Aquibium microcysteis: one gene and its partners. The protein of the gene in region 1 interacts with the protein of each later gene in a pairwise test. Links are inferred from orthologs where the notes say so. Each region holds a gene or a part of one and is shown on either strand. Other genes may lie near its edges. The genes, in order: ptsN, IAI54_RS02725 and trkA.

The links.
Region 2: the proteins of ptsN (region 1) and IAI54_RS02725 interact in binary tests that used the Escherichia coli proteins (3 or more experiments, as listed by UniProt). The link is inferred for Aquibium microcysteis from one-to-one orthologs.
Region 3: the proteins of ptsN (region 1) and trkA interact in binary tests that used the Escherichia coli proteins (3 or more experiments, as listed by UniProt). The link is inferred for Aquibium microcysteis from one-to-one orthologs.

Annotation. Positions count from the first base shown.
Region 1 is NZ_CP061080.1:4,832,634-4,838,513, reverse strand. Bases 893-3,748 are described here. They hold ptsN (PTS IIA-like nitrogen regulatory protein PtsN), read right to left. Parts: upstream 2,625-3,748; coding sequence 2,160-2,624; downstream 893-2,159. Other genes in these bases: rpoN (RNA polymerase factor sigma-54), read right to left, coding at 3,517-3,748; hpf (ribosome hibernation-promoting factor, HPF/YfiA family), read right to left, coding at 2,695-3,282; IAI54_RS22795 (BQ00720 family protein), read left to right, coding at 1,878-2,135; IAI54_RS22800 (Hsp20 family protein), read left to right, coding at 1,389-1,814; IAI54_RS22805 (nucleoside hydrolase), read right to left, coding at 893-1,269. Also shown: IAI54_RS22810 (ribokinase), read left to right, coding at 1-287; more of IAI54_RS22805, read right to left, coding at 328-892; more of rpoN, read right to left, coding at 3,749-5,028; lptB (LPS export ABC transporter ATP-binding protein), read right to left, coding at 5,183-5,880. UniProt on the Escherichia coli protein: Seems to have a role in regulating nitrogen assimilation.
Region 2 is NZ_CP061080.1:591,587-597,890, forward strand. Bases 1,241-4,520 are described here. They hold IAI54_RS02725 (sensor histidine kinase), read right to left. Parts: upstream 4,132-4,520; coding sequence 1,441-4,131; downstream 1,241-1,440. Other genes in these bases: IAI54_RS02720 (response regulator), read right to left, coding at 1,241-1,444; kdpC (potassium-transporting ATPase subunit KdpC), read right to left, coding at 4,134-4,520. Also shown: IAI54_RS02715 (metallophosphoesterase), read right to left, coding at 1-655; more of IAI54_RS02720, read right to left, coding at 761-1,240; more of kdpC, read right to left, coding at 4,521-4,718; potassium-transporting ATPase subunit KdpB, read right to left, coding at 4,728-6,304. UniProt on the Escherichia coli protein: Member of the two-component regulatory system KdpD/KdpE involved in the regulation of the kdp operon. KdpD may function as a membrane-associated protein kinase that phosphorylates KdpE in response to environmental signals.
Region 3 is NZ_CP061080.1:1,363,903-1,369,925, forward strand. Bases 1,361-4,359 are described here. They hold trkA (Trk system potassium transporter TrkA), read left to right. Parts: upstream 1,361-2,171; coding sequence 2,172-3,548; downstream 3,549-4,359. Other genes in these bases: ntrX (nitrogen assimilation response regulator NtrX), read left to right, coding at 1,361-2,149; IAI54_RS06265 (D-amino-acid transaminase), read left to right, coding at 3,602-4,359. Outside these bases: IAI54_RS06250 (sensor histidine kinase NtrY-like), read left to right, coding at 1-798; more of ntrX, read left to right, coding at 788-1,360; more of IAI54_RS06265, read left to right, coding at 4,360-4,462; RNA chaperone Hfq, read left to right, coding at 4,604-4,852; GTPase HflX, read left to right, coding at 4,943-6,023. UniProt on the Escherichia coli protein: Part of the constitutive potassium transport systems TrkG and TrkH. May regulate the transport activity of TrkG and TrkH systems. Binds to NAD(+) and NADH.

The DNA of each region.
Region 1 (5,880 bases):
CGGGCCGGGCGATCGTCGTGACGCTCGGTGCGGAAGGAGTGCTGGCCGCCACCGTCGTCGGAGACCTCGCGGTTCCGACGATTCCCGTAAAACCGGTCGATACGGTGGGCGCGGGCGACACCTTCTGCGGCTATCTCGGCGCGGGCCTGGCGCAAGGGCTGCCGCTGGAGACGGCCCTGGGCCGGGCCGCAGCGGCGGGAGCGCTCGCCTGCCTGCGGCATGGAGCACAGCCGGCAATCCCCCTGCGCGCAGACGTGGAGGATGCTGTGGCGAAGGCAGGCAGCTGAAGCTGTCCGCCCCGGTCGCCTCACAGTCGACCCGATCGCCTCAGAGGCGACCCAGACGCTCCGTCAAGAGCGCGAAGAAGCCGTCGGAATCGATGTCGCGCATCACCATCGCGTTCTTCGGCCTGTCCGTCACGCCCCACCAGTCGATCACGGTCATTCCCATGGTGACCTCGGAAGAGGTCTCGATGGCAACGTTGCAAAGCCTGCCCCGGAAGAGTTCCGGCCTCAGGAGATAGGCGATCACGCAGGGGTCATGCAGCGGTCCACCGTCGCTTCCGTACTTTTCCTCGTCGAATCGCTCGAAGAATTCCAGCATCTCGGCCGTGGCGATACCCACCCTGCTACCGAGTTCACGGAAAGCGGCGACGCGGCTCGCCGTCGTCAGCGCCTTGTGCGTCACGTCGAGCGGCATCATCACGATCGGAACGCCGGAAGAGAACACGATCTCGGCAGCATGCGGATCAACGTAGATGTTGAACTCGGCCGCCGGCGTGACGTTGCCGCCCTCGAAGAAGCCTCCGCCCATCAGCACGATCTCGCGGATGCGGCCAGCGATTGCGGGCGCGCGGTTGAGCGCTTCGGCGATGTTGGTCAGCGGGCCGAGCGGACACAGCGTCACCGTCCCCGGTTCCTCGGCCATCAGAGTATCGACGATGAAGTCGACCGCGTGCTTCTGCTGCAGCGGCATCGTCGGTTCGGGCAGTTGCGGACCGTCGAGCCCGGTACGGCCATGCACGTGCTCGGCCGTCACGAGGCGCCGCACCAGCGGACGGACCGCCCCTGCATGGACACGGACGTCATGGCGGCCGGCGAGTTCGCAGATCATACGTGCATTCTTCTGGGTGAGCGCGAGCGGTACGTTGCCGGCGACCGCCGTGATCCCCATCACTTCGAGCTCGGGACTGGCGAGCGCGAGCAGGATGGCGACCGCGTCATCCTGGCCCGGGTCCGTGTCGATGATGATCCTGCGACCCGCGTCCATCCGCAACTCCCTGCACTCACTTGAACTTCATGAGGTTGCGGACCATATCAGCAGCACGCGCCGGAACGCCACCCGGGTTCCAGCGCTTTCCACGTCGCTCTTTAGAGGACATGAGACCCATGACGCGCCTGACGCCCTTCTCGAATCCGCTGCTTCTCGGGTTCGACACCATGGAGAAGACGCTCGAACGCGTGTCGAAATCCGGAGACGGATATCCGCCGTACAATATCGAGCGGCTGAAGCCGGCCGGGTGCGGCAGCGAGCGGCTCCGCATCACGCTGGCGGTGGCGGGTTTCACGGACGACGATCTCGACGTCACGACCGAAGAGAACCAGCTTGTCATCCGCGGCAAGCAGAGCGAAGACGCTGAACGGGACTACCTGCACCGCGGGATCGCAGCGCGGCAGTTCCAAAGGGTCTTCGTACTTGCGGATGGCATGCGGGTCGTCGGCGCGGAATTGAAGAACGGGCTCCTGTCAGTGGATCTGGACCGTCCCCAGCCGGAAAAGCTGGTACGGAAAATAAACATCTCGGTGAAAGACTGATCGGAACCCATGGCTCGAACGCGGGTTGGCCTGAGCCAGGCAGCCCTCGGCAAGGAGGCTAAGATGACTGACGATCCTCACATTCTGACGATGACCGCCGACCAGTTCGCCCATCTCGGCGAGGGCGCGCTCGCCTACCTGCGCAAGGTGAAGAGCGAAGATCTGACGGGACGTTTCCCCGGCATGCCGGCGATCGCTCCGGGTCTCGAGCTATGGGCCCTGTTTGCGGCCAATGGCCGCCCCATCCTCCTGACGGATGAACGCGACAGCGCCATCGGCGCAGCGATGCAGAACCAGTTGACCCCCGTCAGCATTCACTGACGCGCGCCGACGGCGCACGCCGTCTCAGGCAGCATGCGACGCCGGTGCCGTGGCCAGGAACGTGTAGATGGCCGCGGCATCGCGCGTCCCGCGTATCTTGGCCACCGTTTCGGAATCCCGCAGCACGCGCGCGATTCGCGACAGCGCCTTGAGGTGATCGGCCCCGGCGCCTTCCGGGGCCAGCAGCAGGAACACGAGGTCCACGGGCTGGTCGTCGAGAGATTCGAACTCGACGGGATGATCCAGTCGGGCGAAGACGCCGGTGATGGCCTTGATTCCCGGCAGCTTGCCATGCGGAATGGCGATGCCATTGCCCACGCCGGTCGATCCCAGGCGTTCGCGCTGGAGGATCGTGTCGAATATCTCACGCTCCGGAAGGCCGGTGACGGCGCTCGCCTTTTCGGCGAGAAGCTGAAGGAGTTGCTTCTTCGAATTCGCCTTCAAGGCCGGCATGATGGCCGGTACCTCGATAAGATCGCTGAGATCCATGCTTGTTCGCGTCCCCTGGTTGTTCCCGGCGGAGTGTCGATCCCGAGCGGCAAGATCTGCGGACGGAGCCTCAGGCTCCGTCAGCTGCCACCGCGGACGGATCGATCCACCCGATGTTACCGTCGGAGCGACGATAGACGATGTTGACCTTCCCCGTGCCCGCATTGCGGAACACCTGTACGGGGCTCTCCTTCGTATCGAGTTCGATCACGGCACCGGCGACGCTCATGGTCTTGAGCGTCAGCGAGGTCTCGGCCACGATGGCCGGCGCATAGTCCTCCGGCACCTCCTCGTCTTCTTCGGCAGCGGGAGCCATGACCCTGTAGGGGACGTCGGTCCAGACCGCGTCCGCGGGCGATACCGACTGGTGCGACTTGAGCCGGCGCTTGTAGCGACGCAGCCGCTTCTCGATTCGTTCGGCCGCAGCATCGAATGCCAGCTGCGGATCCATCGCACGCCCTTCGGCCTGAAGTTCCATCCCCGTGTCGAGGTGGATGCGGCAGTCCGCGGAGTAGCGCGCGCCGGCCTTCTCGACCGTGACGTGTCCGGAAAAACCACCGTCGAAATACTTCGAGACGGCTTCCTCGATGCGTTGATCGATCCGGGTGCGGAACGATTCACCCATCTCCATCTGCTTACCGGAAATTCGCAGGCCCATCTGAAAACTGACCCTTTCTTGCTCGGATGACTCCGCTTCCGAGTTTATACCCGCCATCGTCGCGCACAAGGTTGCGCATCTGGTGATACCGAGGTTTCGGCGCGGGTTCAGGACACGGGACAGTGACGCGAGCGGATGCGCCACCCCCTTGGGTGCGCGGCTTCTAGGGATTTGCCCCGCCTTTGTCAACGCGCCCATATCCAACGCCCCGCTGCCGAGGAGCAAGGCCGGCACTCAGGCCTCCATTCCCGCCATCGCCCGCTTCTCGCGCCGACGCTGAACCGACGAGGGAATGTTCATGCCTTCCCGATACTTGGCCACCGTGCGCCGGGCGATCTCCACACCATCCTTGCGCAGGATGTCGACGATGGCGTCGTCGGACAGCACGTTGGACGCATCTTCCTCGTCGATCATCTGGCGGATGCGATGGCGCACCGCCTGAGCGGAATGCGCATCGCCCCCCTCGGCGGAAGCGATCGACGCCGTGAAGAAGAAGCGCAGCTCGTAAACGCCGCGCGGCGTCTGCATGTATTTGTTGGCCGTGACGCGGCTTACGGTCGATTCGTGCATCTGGATCGCATCGGCCACGGTCTTGAGGTTCAGCGGTCTCAAATGCCGGATGCCATGGACGAGAAAACCGTCCTGCTGGCGCACGATCTCGGACGTGACCTTGAGGATGGTCCGCGCCCGCTGATCGAGGCTGCGGGTCAGCCAGTTGGCGCTCTGCATGCAGTCGGAGAGGAAATCGCGTTCAGCCGGGCTCCTGGTGTGCGAACTGACATGCGCGAAGTAGGCCTGATCGACGAGAACGCGTGGCAGCGTGTCCGGATTGAGCTCGACGGTCCAGCTCCCGTCCGGTGCCGGCTTCACCACGACGTCCGGAACAACGGTCTCGGCGATGCTGGATTCGAAGCCGGCGCCGGGTTTGGGGTCGAGGGCGCGGATCTCGCCAAGCATGTCGACGAGGTCGCTTTCGTCCACCCGGCAGATACGGCGCAATGCAGCGAAATCGCGCTTCGCCAGGAGGTCGAGATGGGCGATCAGTGCGGCCATGGCGGGATCGTAGCGATCACGGCGACGAAGCTGCAACGCCAAGCACTCGCGCAGGTCACGAGCGAAGATTCCGGCGGGATCGAAGCCCTGGCAGGTCTCCAGCACCGCATCGACCGCATCACGGTCGACACCGAGCCTCGAAGCGATCTCGCAGAGATCGCCGCGCATGTAGCCGGTGTCGTCGAGCGCGTCGGCGAGTTCGCGCGCGATGAGAGCGTCCGTTCTGCGCTGAAAGGCGAAGGCGATCTGCTCGTCGACCATGTCGCGCAGCGTAACGGCGGCGGCGGCCATATCCTCGAAATCGATCGAGCCATCCCCCATGCCACCTGCCGCCGACTTCCATGTCAGCGACAAGTCGGGTCCCAATCGGTCCTGCGTGCCCGGATCGTCGGGGAAGACGTTTTCCAGCGAGGTATCGAGCCGGGCGGCGAGGGTTTCGGAAGAGGCGTCGAGGCCGGATTCAAACCAGTCGGTCTCGCCCTCAGCGTCGTGCGGCGCCTCGGGCCGGTCGCCCTCGATCGCGTCATTCACCGCGTCCTGGCGCTCGAGCAGCGGGTTTCGCTCGATCTCTTCGTCCACGAACCGCTCGAGTTCGGTATGCGTGAACTGCAGCAACCGGATCGACTGCATCAGCTGCGGCGTCATGACGAGCGCCTGCGACTGTCGAAGCTGCAACTTCGCCGAGAGCGCCATGCCTGCTACCCCGTACCTCCGCAGACGGCCCGCCGGACCGCGTCCCCCACCGCGCCAAAAAACTGGCGCGGCTTTTGCTTGTCAAGCGAAACCTAGCGCAATAGGCTTTCGAAACCGTTCCAGGGACGGACAAACACCCGAAACCGGGCGCCGATCAGAGCGTAAACCCCTCGCCGAGGTAGAGCCGCCGGACATCGGGGTTCTCGACGATTTCGGCAGCAGGCCCGTGGGTGAGGACCTGGCCGGCGTGCAGGATGTAGGCGCGGTCGATCAGCCCGAGCGTCTCGCGCACGTTGTGGTCGGTGATCAGCACGCCGATGCCGCGCGCGGTGAGATGACGCACGAGCTGCTGGATGTCGGATACGGCGATCGGATCGATGCCCGCAAACGGCTCGTCGAGCAACATGAAGCTCGGATTGGAAGCGAGCGCCCGCGCAATCTCCAGGCGTCTGCGCTCGCCGCCGGACAATGCGATGGCAGCGGACTTGCGCAGATGAGGAATGTGGAACTCCTCGAGAAGTTCGTCGAGCCTCTCCTCGCGGCGCCGACGGTTCTTCTCGACGACCTCGAGCACGGCGCGGATGTTCTGCTCGACGGTGAGGCCCCTGAAGATCGAGGCCTCCTGCGGAAGATAGCCTATGCCAAGCCGCGCGCGCCGATACATCGGCATGTCGGTGACGTCGAAACCGTCGATCTCGATCGTGCCCGCGTCGACGGGCACCAGTCCGGTCACCATGTAGAAGCAGGTGGTCTTGCCGGCGCCGTTCGGCCCGAGCAGCCCCACCGCCTCGCCGGCCCTGAGACCGATCGAAACGCCGTCGACCACGGAGCGACCGCGATAGCTCTTGGACA
Region 2 (6,304 bases), 4.2 Mb from region 1 along the record:
CGGGGCTGACGCCGGCATGGCTCATGACGACGCTGACGTCGGCGCCGGCGCTCGAACCGGGCAGGGCATCGGCGACGAAGCGGGCGGTGTCGAGGAATGTCAGCGTGTCGCGCACCGGCTTGCGGTAGACGAAGGGATTGGTCGCCGCCAGACCGAGAACGGAGACGTCCAGGCCGCCGAGCCCGAGCCGGGCGTCGAAGGGCGCGAAGAAGCGGCCGGTGCGGTTGTCGACGAGGTTAGAGATCACCTGCACGCCGGCGCGGTCGGCGCGGGCGACGAAGCTCGCCATGTCGTCGAGGATGGCCGTTTCGTGGTTGCCGAGGTTGAGCACCACCGGCATCTCGGCCGCCACCGCCTCGAGGAAGGCCCAGTCGGCCGCCCCGTTCGACTTCAGGCAGACCGTGTTGCCGCGCTCGAAGACGTCGCCGTTGATCAGGAGCGCCGCCGGCCGCCCGGCTTCGGCGCGCAGGGCGCGCAGCCGCGCGAGCAGGGCGGGCAGGCGGGCATAGGGCGCATGCAGGTCGGCGATGGTGAACAGCACCGCATCGCCGCCCGCCTGGGCGCGCGCGACGGCAGGAAGCGCGGCAGCGACGGCCGAGGCGGCGAGGCCCTGCAGGACGAGGCGGCGGCTGACGACGAAGGACGGGCGGTTCATGGCATGCTCCGGACGGTGGGTTTGCTCGACCGCCTCTGTGGGGCGGGTCCGCGACGGCAGTATGACACGGGCCGGACGGCGGCGGGAGGGCTGCGGCCGGCGGCTTCAGTCCAGGAAGCGGTAGCCGACGCCGGGCTCGTTGAGGATGAAGCGCGGCGCGGCCGGGTCGTCGCCGAGCTTGGCGCGCAGCCGGCCGACGAAGACGCGCAGGTACTGCAGGTCGTGCTCGTGCGCCGGCCCCCAGACGTCGGCGAGCAGCTGCCGGTGCGTGACGATGCGGCCGGCATTGCGCGCCAGCAGCGCCAGGAGGTCGAACTCCTTGCGCGTCAGCTTCACGGGTTCGCCCGCGAGCGTCACCGCGTGGCGGGCGAGGTCGACATGCAGGTCGTGCAGCACGATCTCGGGCACCGGCGCCGCACCGCCGCGCGCGGCGCGCAGCAGCGCCCGCACGCGCGCCAGCAGCTCGCCGATTCCGAACGGCTTGACGACGTAGTCGTTGGCGCCGGCGTCGAGCGCGGCGACCTTCTCCTCCTCCGCCTGGCGCACCGACAGGATCAGGATCGGCACCGGCGACCAGTCGCGGATGCTGGCGATCACCGCCTTGCCGTCCATGTCCGGCAGGCCGAGGTCGAGCACGACGAGATCGGGCTGCGCGGTGGCGGCCAGGCCGATGCCCTCGCGGCCGGACGCGGCCTCCTGCAGCGTGAACCCCTGCGCTTCCAGTGCCACCCGCAGGAAGCGGCGGATGCCGGGATCGTCCTCGACGAGCAGGATGCGGCCGGTGTTCATGGCTTCCTACCCTCGGCGCCCGCCGCAAGCGGCAGGGCGATGATGATGCGCGTGCCGCGACCGCCCGGAGAGGCCGCCTCGGCGCGGATCGAGCCGCCATGCGCGTCGACGATGCCGCGGGCGATGGCGAGGCCGAGCCCCGTGCCGCCGGGCTGCCCGTCGCCGGCGCGCACGCGGAAGAACATGTCGAAGACATGCGCCCGGTCGGCCTCGGGGATGCCGGGTCCCTCGTCGGCGATCGACAGGACGACGTCGCCGCCGGCCTGCCGCGCCGAGACGGTGACGGCGGTGCCCGCGGGGGCGTATTTGGCGGCATTGTCGAGGATGTTGGTCACGACCTGTTCGAGGAGCACGGCATCGCCCGGAACGTCGGGCAGCGCGGCGTCGAGATCGCGCACCACGCGGTGGCCGGCGAGGTCGCGCGCCAGCCGCCGCAGCGCGCGGCCGACGACTTCGCGCAGGTCGACCGGCTCGCGCGAGACCTTCAGCGCGCCGTAGCCGAGCCGGGTCATGTCGAGCAGGTTCTGGACGTAGCGGTTCAGCCGCTCGCCCTCGTCGCGGATCGTCTCGGCCATCGCGTTGCGCCCCTCCCGGCCGAGCGCCTCGCCCGAATCGACCAGCGCCGTCGCCGCGCCGATGATCGAGACCAGCGGGGTGCGCAGGTCATGGCTGACGGAGGAGAGGAGGGCAGCGCGCAGGCTCTCGGTCTCGGCCAGCAGCCGCGACTGTTCCATGTCGGCGGCGAGCCTGGTGCGCTCGATGGCGATGCCGACCTGATCGACCAGCGATTCGAGCAGCCGCCGCTCCTCGGTGGTGATGTACTGGCGCGTCCCGAAGCGGACGCCGAGCAGGCCGTGCACCGCCTCAGCGCTCTTCATCGGCAGGAACAGCCAGTTCGCCGTGGGCAGCGTCGGCGACGACCATCCCGCCGGCTCGCGCCGCGACCAGGCCCATTCGGCCGCGCCCCGGTCCTTGGGCTCGAGATGGTCCTCGGGCGGCATGCCACCGGCGATCGACAGCGTGCCGTCGCGGTCGGGCATCAGGATCAGCGAGGAGCACTGCATGGTGGAGGCGACATGGGTGACGGCTGCCCAGACGACGTCGTCGAGCGAGGCGACGCTCGCCACCTTGCGGGCGAAGTCGAACAGGTTTCCTGTCCGCCTGGCGATGGCGCGCTGCGCCCGCGCCTGGTCGCGCAGGCGGGCGGCAAGGTTGCCGGTGACGATCGCCACCGCCAGGAACAGGAACAGCGTCAGCACGAGGTCCTGGTGGGCGACCTCGAAGGTGAAGAAGGGCTCGGTGAGGAAGAAATTGTAGCCGAGGAACGCCAGCACGCTGGTGTAGATCGAGGGCCAGAGCCCGAAGCGCGCGGCCACGCCGAGCACGGCGACCAGGAAGAACAGCGACAGGCTCTCGACCGGAAAGACGCGGTTGACGAAGACGGCGACGACGGTGGCCGCCGCCACCGCGCCGGTCGCCCACAGATAGGCGCCGTAGTCGCGCCCGGGGAGGAGCGAGGGGCCGCGGATCGGCGACGTGCCGGCCTGCGCCGGATCGGCCGAGACGATCGTCACCTCGAATTCGGCGGCCTTGCGGATGATCTCACCGGCGACGGTCTCGCGCGTGAACCAGGCGGTGAGGAGCCGCGGCCGCGGCCGGCCGATGACGATGCGCGAGACGTTGCGGGCGCGCGCGAAGGCCAGGATCTCGTCGGCCACGTGGCTCTCGGCGTTGATCGTGGCGATCTCGGCGCCGAGCGATTCGGCCAGCCGCAGCGTCTCGGCGATCGCATCCTTGGCGGCGTCCGACAGGTGCTCGGAGCGCGGCGTGGCGACGCTGGCGGCGATCCAGTCGGTGCGCGACCGCTCGGCCATGCGCCGGGCCGCCCGCACCAGCGCCTTGGAGACCGGCGCCTCGTTGACGCAGACCAGCACGCGGTCCTGCGTCGGCCAGGGGCCGGGAATGGCGTGGCTGCGCATGTGTGCGGCCATCTGCGCGTCGACGCGGTCGGCGGCAACCCGCATGGCGAGTTCGCGCAGCGCCGTCAGGTTGCCCTTGGAGAAGAAGTTCTGGACCGCGCGGGCGATCTGGTCGTGGACGTAGACCTTGCCCTGGCGCAGCCGCTCGATCAGCTCCTCCGGCGGCAGGTCGATGAGCTCGATCTCCTCGGCGAGTTCGAGCACCTTGTCGGGCACCGTCTCTCGCACCTTCACCCGCGCGATACGGGCGACGACGTCGTTGAGGCTCTCGAGGTGCTGGACGTTGAGCGTCGAATAGACGTCGATGCCGGCGGCGAGCAGTTCCTCGACGTCCTGCCAGCGCTTGGCGTGGCGGCTGCCCGGCACGTTGGTGTGGGCGAGTTCGTCGACGAGGGCCAGCGCCGGCCGCCGTGCCAGGAGGCCGTCGAGGTCCATCTCGGCCAGCAGCCGGCCGCCATAGGGGATGCGGGCGCGGGGCAGCACGTCGAGACCGAAGGTCAGCCGCTCGGTCTCGGCGCGGCCATGCGTCTCGACCACGCCGACGACCACGTCGACGCCGTCGGCCCGTCGCCGCTGCGCCGCCTCCAGCATGGCGTAGGTCTTGCCGACCCCCGGCGCGGCGCCGAGGAAGATCTTCAGCCGCCCGCGACCCTCCTTGGCGGCTTCCGCGAGCAGGGCCTCCGGGTGCGGGCGGCTTTCCCTCTCCATGGTCACCCGCCGGCCGCGCGAACGGGGAAGCGCTCGTCGAGCGCGAGGTTCAGCCGCAGGACGTTGACGCGCGGCTCGCCGAGGAGGCCGAGGGTTCGGCCTTCGACATGCGCGGCCACGATCGCCCGGACCGCCGCGACGTCGGCGCCGCGGGCGGCGGCGACGCGCGGGACCTGATAGAACGCCGCCTCCGGGGAGACGTGCGGATCGAGGCCGGAGCCGGAGGCGGTGACGAGATCGAGCGGGACGCGCCCGCCGCCGTTCGCCGCACCGATGCGCTGCGCATCGGCCGCGACACGGTCGATCAGCGCCTTCGAGGTCGGTCCGAGATTGCTGCCGCCGCTCGCAGACGCGTCGTAGCCGGCGCCGGCCGCCGACGGGCGCCCGTGGACGTAGGCGTCACCCGAAAAGGCCTGGCCGACGAGCGCGGAGCCGACGATCCGGCCGTCGCGTTCGACGAGGCTGCCGTTCGCCTGCGCGGGGAACAGCGCCTGCGCGGCGCCGGTCATGGCCAACGGATAGGCGATGCCGGTGAGGGCGGTGAAGAGCGCGAGCAGGGTCAGCGCGGGTCTGAGTTCGGAAAGCATGGCGTCACCTCATACGATGCCGGCGGCGTTGACAATGACGTCGATCGCCTTGATGCCGAGGAAAGGAACGACGAGCCCGCCGAGACCGTAGACGAGAAGGTTCCGGCGCAGCAGGCTCGCCGCGGAGGCGGGCTGGTAGCGGACGCCGCGCAGCGCCAGCGGGATCAGCGCGACGATGACCAGCGCGTTGAAGATGACGGCCGACAGGATGGCGCTGCCGGGGCTGCCGAGCCGCATGACGTTCAGCGCGTCGAGCGCGGGATAGGCGGTGACGAACAGCGCCGGCAGGATGGCGAAATACTTCGCCACGTCGTTGGCGACCGAGAAGGTGGTGAGCGCGCCGCGGGAGATCAGCAGCTGCTTGCCGACCAGCACGATCTCGATGAGCTTCGTCGGGTCCGAATCGAGGTCGATCAGGTTGCCGGCCTCCCTGGCGGCCGGCGTGCCCGTGTTCATGGCCACGCCGACATCGGCCTGCGCCAGCGCCGGCGCGTCGTTGGAGCCGTCGCCGCACATGGCCACCAGCCTGCCTTCGGCCTGCTCCTTGCGGATCAGCTCCAGCTTGCGCTCGGGCGTCGCCTCGGCGAGGAAGTCGTCGACGCCGGCCTCGGCGGCAATCGCCGCAGCCGTCAGCGGATTGTCGCCCGTGACCATGACCGTGCGCACGCCCATGCGGCGCAGCTCGGCGAAGCGCTCGCGGATGCCGGGCTTGACGATGTCCTTGAGGTGGACGACGCCGAGCACCTTGCGGTCGCGGGCGACGAGCAGCGGCGTGCCGCCGGACCGGGCGATCGCCTCGACCAGGCTGCGCAGTTCCGGGGTGGCCGTCGTCCCGCACCAGGCGAGGATGGAGTCCGCCGCGCCCTTGCGCAGCGCCGACCCGTCGCGCAGCGTCGCCCCCGAGAGGCGGGTGTTGGCCGAGAAGGGGATCGCCTCGGCGACGCGGCCTTCTCCGTCCGATGCGGCGCCGAGCAGCTTGCGGGCGAAGTCGACGATCGAGCGGCCCTCCGGCGTCTCGTCGGCGAGCGAGGACAGCAGCGCGGCCTCGGCCATCGCCCGCGGCGCGACGCCCGGCAGCGTGTCGAAGGCGTCGGCCATGCGCGCGCCGAAGGTGATGGTGCCGGTCTTGTCGAGAAGCAGCACGTCGACGTCGCCGGCCGCCTCCACCGCACGGCCCGACTTGGCGATGACGTTGGCCTTCACCAGCCGGTCCATGCCGGCGATGCCGATGGCCGAGAGCAGCCCGCCGATCGTGGTGGGGATCAGCGTGACGAGCAGGGCGACGAGGAAGATCACCGGCACGAAGGCGCCGGAATGGATGACGAAGGGCTGCAGCGTCACCACCACGACAAGGAAGATGATCGTCATGCCGGCGAGCAGGATGTCGAGCGCGATCTCGTTCGGCGTCTTCTGGCGCTCCGCGCCCTCGACCATCGCGATCATGCGGTCGAGAAAGCTTTCGCCGGCCCGGGCGGTGATGCGGACCGTGATCCGGTCCGACACGACCCGCGTGCCGCCCGTGACCGCCGAGCGGTCGCCGCCGGCCTCGCGGATGACGGGGGCGGATTCGCCCGTGATCGCGCTTT
Region 3 (6,023 bases), 3.5 Mb from region 1 along the record:
ATCACCGATCTGGTGCAGGCGCAGCGCTCCTCGGCCTGGGCGGACGTCGCCCGCCGCATCGCCCACGAGATCAAGAACCCGCTGACGCCGATCCAGCTCTCGGCCGAGCGCATCCGCCGCCGCTACGGCAAGGTGATCACCGAGGATCGCGAGGTCTTCGACCAGTGCACGGACACCATCATCCGCCAGGTCGGCGACATCGGCCGCATGGTCGACGAGTTCTCCGCCTTCGCGCGCATGCCCAAGCCGACGCTGGAAGTGATGGACCTGCGCGAGGCGCTGCGCGAGGCCTCGTTCCTCGTCGAGGTCTCGAAGGCCGAGATCGAGTTCCGCCGCGACTTCGGGGCCACGCCGCTCAAGGGACGCTTCGACAGCCGGCTGATGAGCCAGGCCTTCGGCAACCTGATCAAGAATGCCGCCGAGGCGATCGAATCGGCCGAACGGACGGACGACGTCCGCGGCGTGATCGAGATCGAGGCGCATTGCGACGGCGGCTGGATCAGCGTCGACATCAAGGACAACGGCAAGGGCCTGCCGGCGGAGAACCGGCAGCGGCTGCTCGAGCCCTACATGACAACCCGTGCCAAGGGCACGGGCCTCGGCCTCGCCATCGTCAAGAAAATCGTCGAGGAGCATGGCGGCCGCATCGAGCTTCACGACGCGCCGCCCGACTTCTACGGTGGCCGCGGTGCGATGATCCGCGTCGTCCTGCCCTCGACGGCGGCGGAGGACGTGTCTGCAGGCGCGGAAGCCACGAAACAAGAAAAGCAAGAAGAGCAGGTGAACCATGGCGTCTGACATTCTCGTCGTCGACGATGAGGAGGACATCCGCGAACTCGTCGCCGGCATCCTGAGCGACGAGGGCCACGAGACCCGCACGGCCTTCGACAGCGACAGCGCGCTGGCGGCGATCGCCGACCGGGTGCCGCGGCTGATCCTGCTCGACATCTGGCTGCAGGGTTCGCGCATGGACGGCCTGGCGCTGCTGGACGAGATCAAGACCATCCACCCGCACGTTCCGGTGGTGATGATCTCGGGTCACGGCACCATCGAGACCGCCGTATCGGCGATCCGGCGCGGCGCCTACGACTTCATCGAGAAGCCGTTCAAGGCCGACCGGCTGCTCCTGATCTGCGAGCGGGCGCTGGAGATCTCCAAGCTGAAGCGCGAGGTGACGGAGCTGAAGAAGCGCACCGCCGACACCTTCGACCTGATCGGCAATTCCGCGGCGATGAACCACCTGCGCCAGGCCATCGAGCGCATCGCGCCGACAAACAGCCGGGTGATGATCATCGGTCCGTCCGGCTCGGGCAAGGAATCGGCGGCGCGCGCCATCCATGCGGTCTCGGCGCGCCGGGACGGGCCCTTCGTGTCGATCAACGCGGCCTCGATCACGCCCGACCGGATGGAGATCGAGCTGTTCGGGACCGAACCCAACGGCGCGGAGCGCAAGGTCGGGGCGCTGGAGGAGGCCCATCGCGGCACGCTCTATCTCGACGAGGTGGCCGACATGCCGCGCGAGACGCAGAACAAGATCATGCGCGTGCTCGTCGACCAGCAGTTCGAGCGGGTGGGCGGCGCCAAGCGCGTGAAGGTGGACGTGCGGATCATCTCGTCCACGGCCCAGAACCTCGAGGCGATGATCGCCGAGGGCCGGTTCCGCGAGGACCTCTACCACCGGCTGGCCGTGGTGCCGGTGCTGGTGCCGCCGCTGTCGGAGCGGCGCGAGGACATTCCCTACCTCGTCGACCACTTCATGAAGCAGATCGTGCGCCAGTCGGGCATCAGGAACCGGCGCATCGGCGACGACGTGCTGGCGGTGCTGCAGGCGCACAACTGGCCGGGCAACGTGCGCCAGCTTCGCAACAACGTCGAGCGGCTGATGATTCTGTCGCGCGGCGACGACGTCGATTCGCCGATCACCGCCGACCTCCTGCCGGCCGAGATCGGCGACGTGATGCCGCGCGCGCCGAGCCAGTCCGACCAGCACATCATGGCGCTGCCGCTGCGGGAGGCGCGCGAGCTCTTCGAGAAGGAATATCTGATCGCCCAGATCAATCGCTTCGGCGGCAACATCTCGCGCACGGCCGAGTTCATTGGTATGGAACGATCCGCCCTGCACAGGAAGCTGAAATCGCTCGGCGTGTAGCGGCGGCGGATCGGAGTCCATCATGCGCGTGATCATCTGTGGCGCCGGCCAGGTCGGCTACGGCATCGCCGAGCGGCTGGCGGCGGAACAGAACGACGTCTCCGTCATCGACACGTCGCCGGAACTGATCCGCACCATCCGCGACCAGCTCGACGTGCGCGGCTTCGTCGGCCACGGCGCCCATCCCGACGTGCTGGAACTCGCCGGCGCGCAGCAGGCGGACATGTTCATCGCCGTCACCCTCTATGACGAGGTGAACATGACGGCCTGCCAGGTGGCGCATTCGCTGTTCAACATCCCCACCAAGATCGCCCGCATCCGCGCCCAGTCCTACCTCCAGCCGCACTACCAGAACCTGTTCTCGCGCGAGAACCTGCCGATCGACGTGGTCATCTCGCCCGAGATCGAGGTGGGCGAGATGGTGCTGCGCCGCATCGCCATCCCGGGCGCCACCGACGTGGTGCGATTCGCCGACGACAAGGTGGCGATGGTGGCGATCGAGTGCCTGGAGGAATGCCCGGTCATCAACACGCCGCTGTCGCAGCTCTCCGACCTGTTCCCGGACCTGCCCTCGACGGTGGTCGGCGTGTGGCGCAACAACCGCCTGTTCATTCCCCATTCGGCCGACCAGCTCGTGGCCGGCGATCTCGCCTATGTCGTAACGACCAAGGACCAGGTGCGCCGCACGCTGGGCCTGTTCGGCCACGAGGAGACCGAGGCGCTGCGCATCGTCATCGGCGGCGGCGGCAACATCGGGCTCTACGTCGCCAAGGCGCTGGAGGCGCGCCAGTCGCGCACCAAGGTGAAGATCATCGAGGACACGCGCGAGCGTGCCATCGCCATCGCCGACAAGCTGCGCCGCACGGTGGTGCTGCATGGCAGCGCGCTCGACCAGAAGCTGCTGCTGGAGGCCGACATCCAGGACGCCGACCTGATGGTGGCGCTGACCAACAACGACCAGGTGAACATCCTGTCGAGCGTCATGGCCAAGCGGCTCGGCTGCAAGTCGAACCTGGCGCTGATCAACAACCCGACCTATCACGACTTCACCCGCACGCTCGGCATCGACGCCCACGTCAACCCGCGCTCGGTGACGATCAGCCGCGTGCTGCAGCACGTGCGCCGCGGCCGCATCCGCGCCGTCCACAGCGTCCAGCGCGGCACGGCCGAGATCATCGAGGCCGAGGCGCTGGAGACCTCGCCGCTGGTCGGTTCGCCGCTGCGCGACCTGAACCTGCCCGACGGCATGCGGCTCGGCATGATCTATCGCGACGGCACCGCCATCAAGCCGAGCGGCGCCACGCTGATCCGCCCGAAGGACCGCGTCATCATCTTCGCCATGGACACGGCCGTGCGCCAGGTGGAGCAGATGTTCCGGGTCAGTCTCGAATTCTTCTGATCAACCCGGCCGGCCTGCGCCAGCGCTCCGGCCAGACAGCCTGCGGGGAACCCATGCCGCGTATCACCTATGTCAACGGCCGCTACCTGCGCCACGCCGATGCCTTCGTGCACGTCGAGGACCGCGGCTACCAGTTCGCCGACGGCGTCTACGAGGTCTGCGAGGTGAAGCGGGGCTACGTCGTCGACATGACGCGCCATCTCGACCGTCTCGACCGTTCGCTGCGCGAACTGTCGATGGCCTGGCCCATGCACCGCCGCGCGCTCGAACTGGTGATCCGCGAGGTGGTGCGTCGCAACGGCGTGCACGACGGTCTGGTCTATCTGCAGGTGACGCGCGGGGTGGCGCCGCGCGATTTCCTGTTCCCGCAGGCGGTGGCGCCCGCGCTGGTGGTGACGGCGCGCAAGGCCGATCCGGCCCGGGCCGAGAAGCGCGCGGAAACCGGCATCAAGGTGATCACCGTGCCCGAGACCCGCTGGGACCGCGTCGACATCAAGACCGTCGGCCTCCTGCCCAACGTGCTGGCCAAGGAGGCGGCCCGCGCGGCGGGCGCGCAGGAGGCCTGGTTCGTCGACGCCGACGGCACGGTGAAGGAGGGCGGGTCCTCCAACGCCTGGATCGTGACGGCCGACGGTCGCCTCGTCACGCGGCCGGCAGAGCACGGCATCCTGCGCGGCATCACCCGCACGACGATGTTCGAGGTGGCGGCCGCGCTCGGCCTGACCATCGAGGAACGCGGCTTCACGGTGGCCGAGGCGAAGGCCGCACGCGAGGCCTTCATCAGCTCGGCCACGACGATCGCCATGCCCGTGGTGGAGATCGACGGCGCGCCTATCGCCAACAGTCATCCGGGCAGCGTCGTGCTTTCCTTGCGCGGCGCTTTTTTTGACATTGCGGAAAAATGCCAAGCCTGATAACCGCTTCTGACTAGGGGAATGTTGCGCACGAAAGCGCGCACATGTTCCGGAGGCGGGTCATTTCCGTGCGCTTGGATCGCGCGTCGTTGTTTGGGCGCCGTCGTGCACGGTTTCGGGGAACGGCGGAAGACAAGAAAAATGGCGGAACGATCGCAGAACCTTCAGGACCTGTTTCTCAACTCGGTCCGGAAGAGCAAGAACCCTCTCACGATATTTCTGATCAACGGCGTCAAGCTGACGGGAGTTGTCACGTCCTTCGACAATTTCTGCGTCCTTTTGCGCCGCGACGGGCATTCGCAGCTCGTCTACAAGCACGCCATCTCCACCATCATGCCGAGCCAGCCGGTTCAGATGTTCGATGGTGAGGATGCCGGCCGGGATAATTGATTGGACGCAACGAGCCCGGGCGGGCGCCAGCAGGGGGCGAAGGATCGGCAGGCCGACGGCCAGCCGCAGCCCGTCGCCACGCGCGCCGTCATCATCGTTCCGGTCCTGCCGCGCTTCCACCGCGACGATGACGAGAACACCGGCCGGCCGCGTCTGACGCGGTCGCCGGAGGCTCGTCACGACGAGGCGGTCGGGCTTGCGCGTGCCATCGACCTCCAGCCCGTCCATACCGAGATCGTCACCGTCAACGATCCGCGTCCCGCGACGCTGATCGGCACCGGCAAGATCGAGGAACTGGCCGAGAGGATCAAGGAGACGGGCGCCGCGCTGGTCGTCGTCGACCATCCGCTGACGCCGGTGCAGCAGCGCAATCTCGAGAAGGGCCTGAACGCCAAGGTGCTCGACCGCACCGGCATCATCCTGGAGATCTTCGGCGAACGCGCCCGCACCAAGGAAGGCACGCTGCAGGTCGAACTGGCGCATCTGAATTACCAGAAGGGCCGGCTGGTGCGCAGCTGGACCCATCTCGAGCGGCAGCGCGGCGGCGCGGGCTTCCTCGGCGGCCCCGGCGAGACGCAGATCGAGGCCGACCGGCGCATCCTGCAGGACAAGATCACCAAGCTGAAGCGCGAACTGGAGACGGTGAAGCGCACCCGCGAACTGCATCGCGCCAAGCGCAAGAAGGTGCCGTTTCCGGTGGTGGCGATCGTCGGCTACACCAATGCCGGCAAGTCGACCCTGTTCAACCGGCTGACCGGCGCGGACGTGCTGGCGGAAAACATGCTGTTCGCCACGCTCGACCCGACGCTGCGCCGGGTGAAGCTGCCACACGGCACCATCGTCATCCTGTCCGACACGGTGGGCTTCATCTCCGACCTGCCGACCCATCTGGTGGCGGCCTTCCGCGCGACGCTGGAAGAGGTGGTCGAGGCCGACCTCGTCATCCATCTGCGCGACATTTCGGATCCCGACACGGCCGCGCAGGCGGAGGACGTCGAGCGCATCCTGGCCGACCTCGGCGTCGAGGCCTCGCCCGGCGGCAAGGTGGTCGAGGTCTGGAACAAGGTCGACCGGCTCGACGCCGACACCCGCGAGCGGCTGGTGCTGTCCGGCGCCGCCGACGGCGCACCCGCGCCCATCGTCGTCTCGGCGATCACCGGCGAGGGCATCG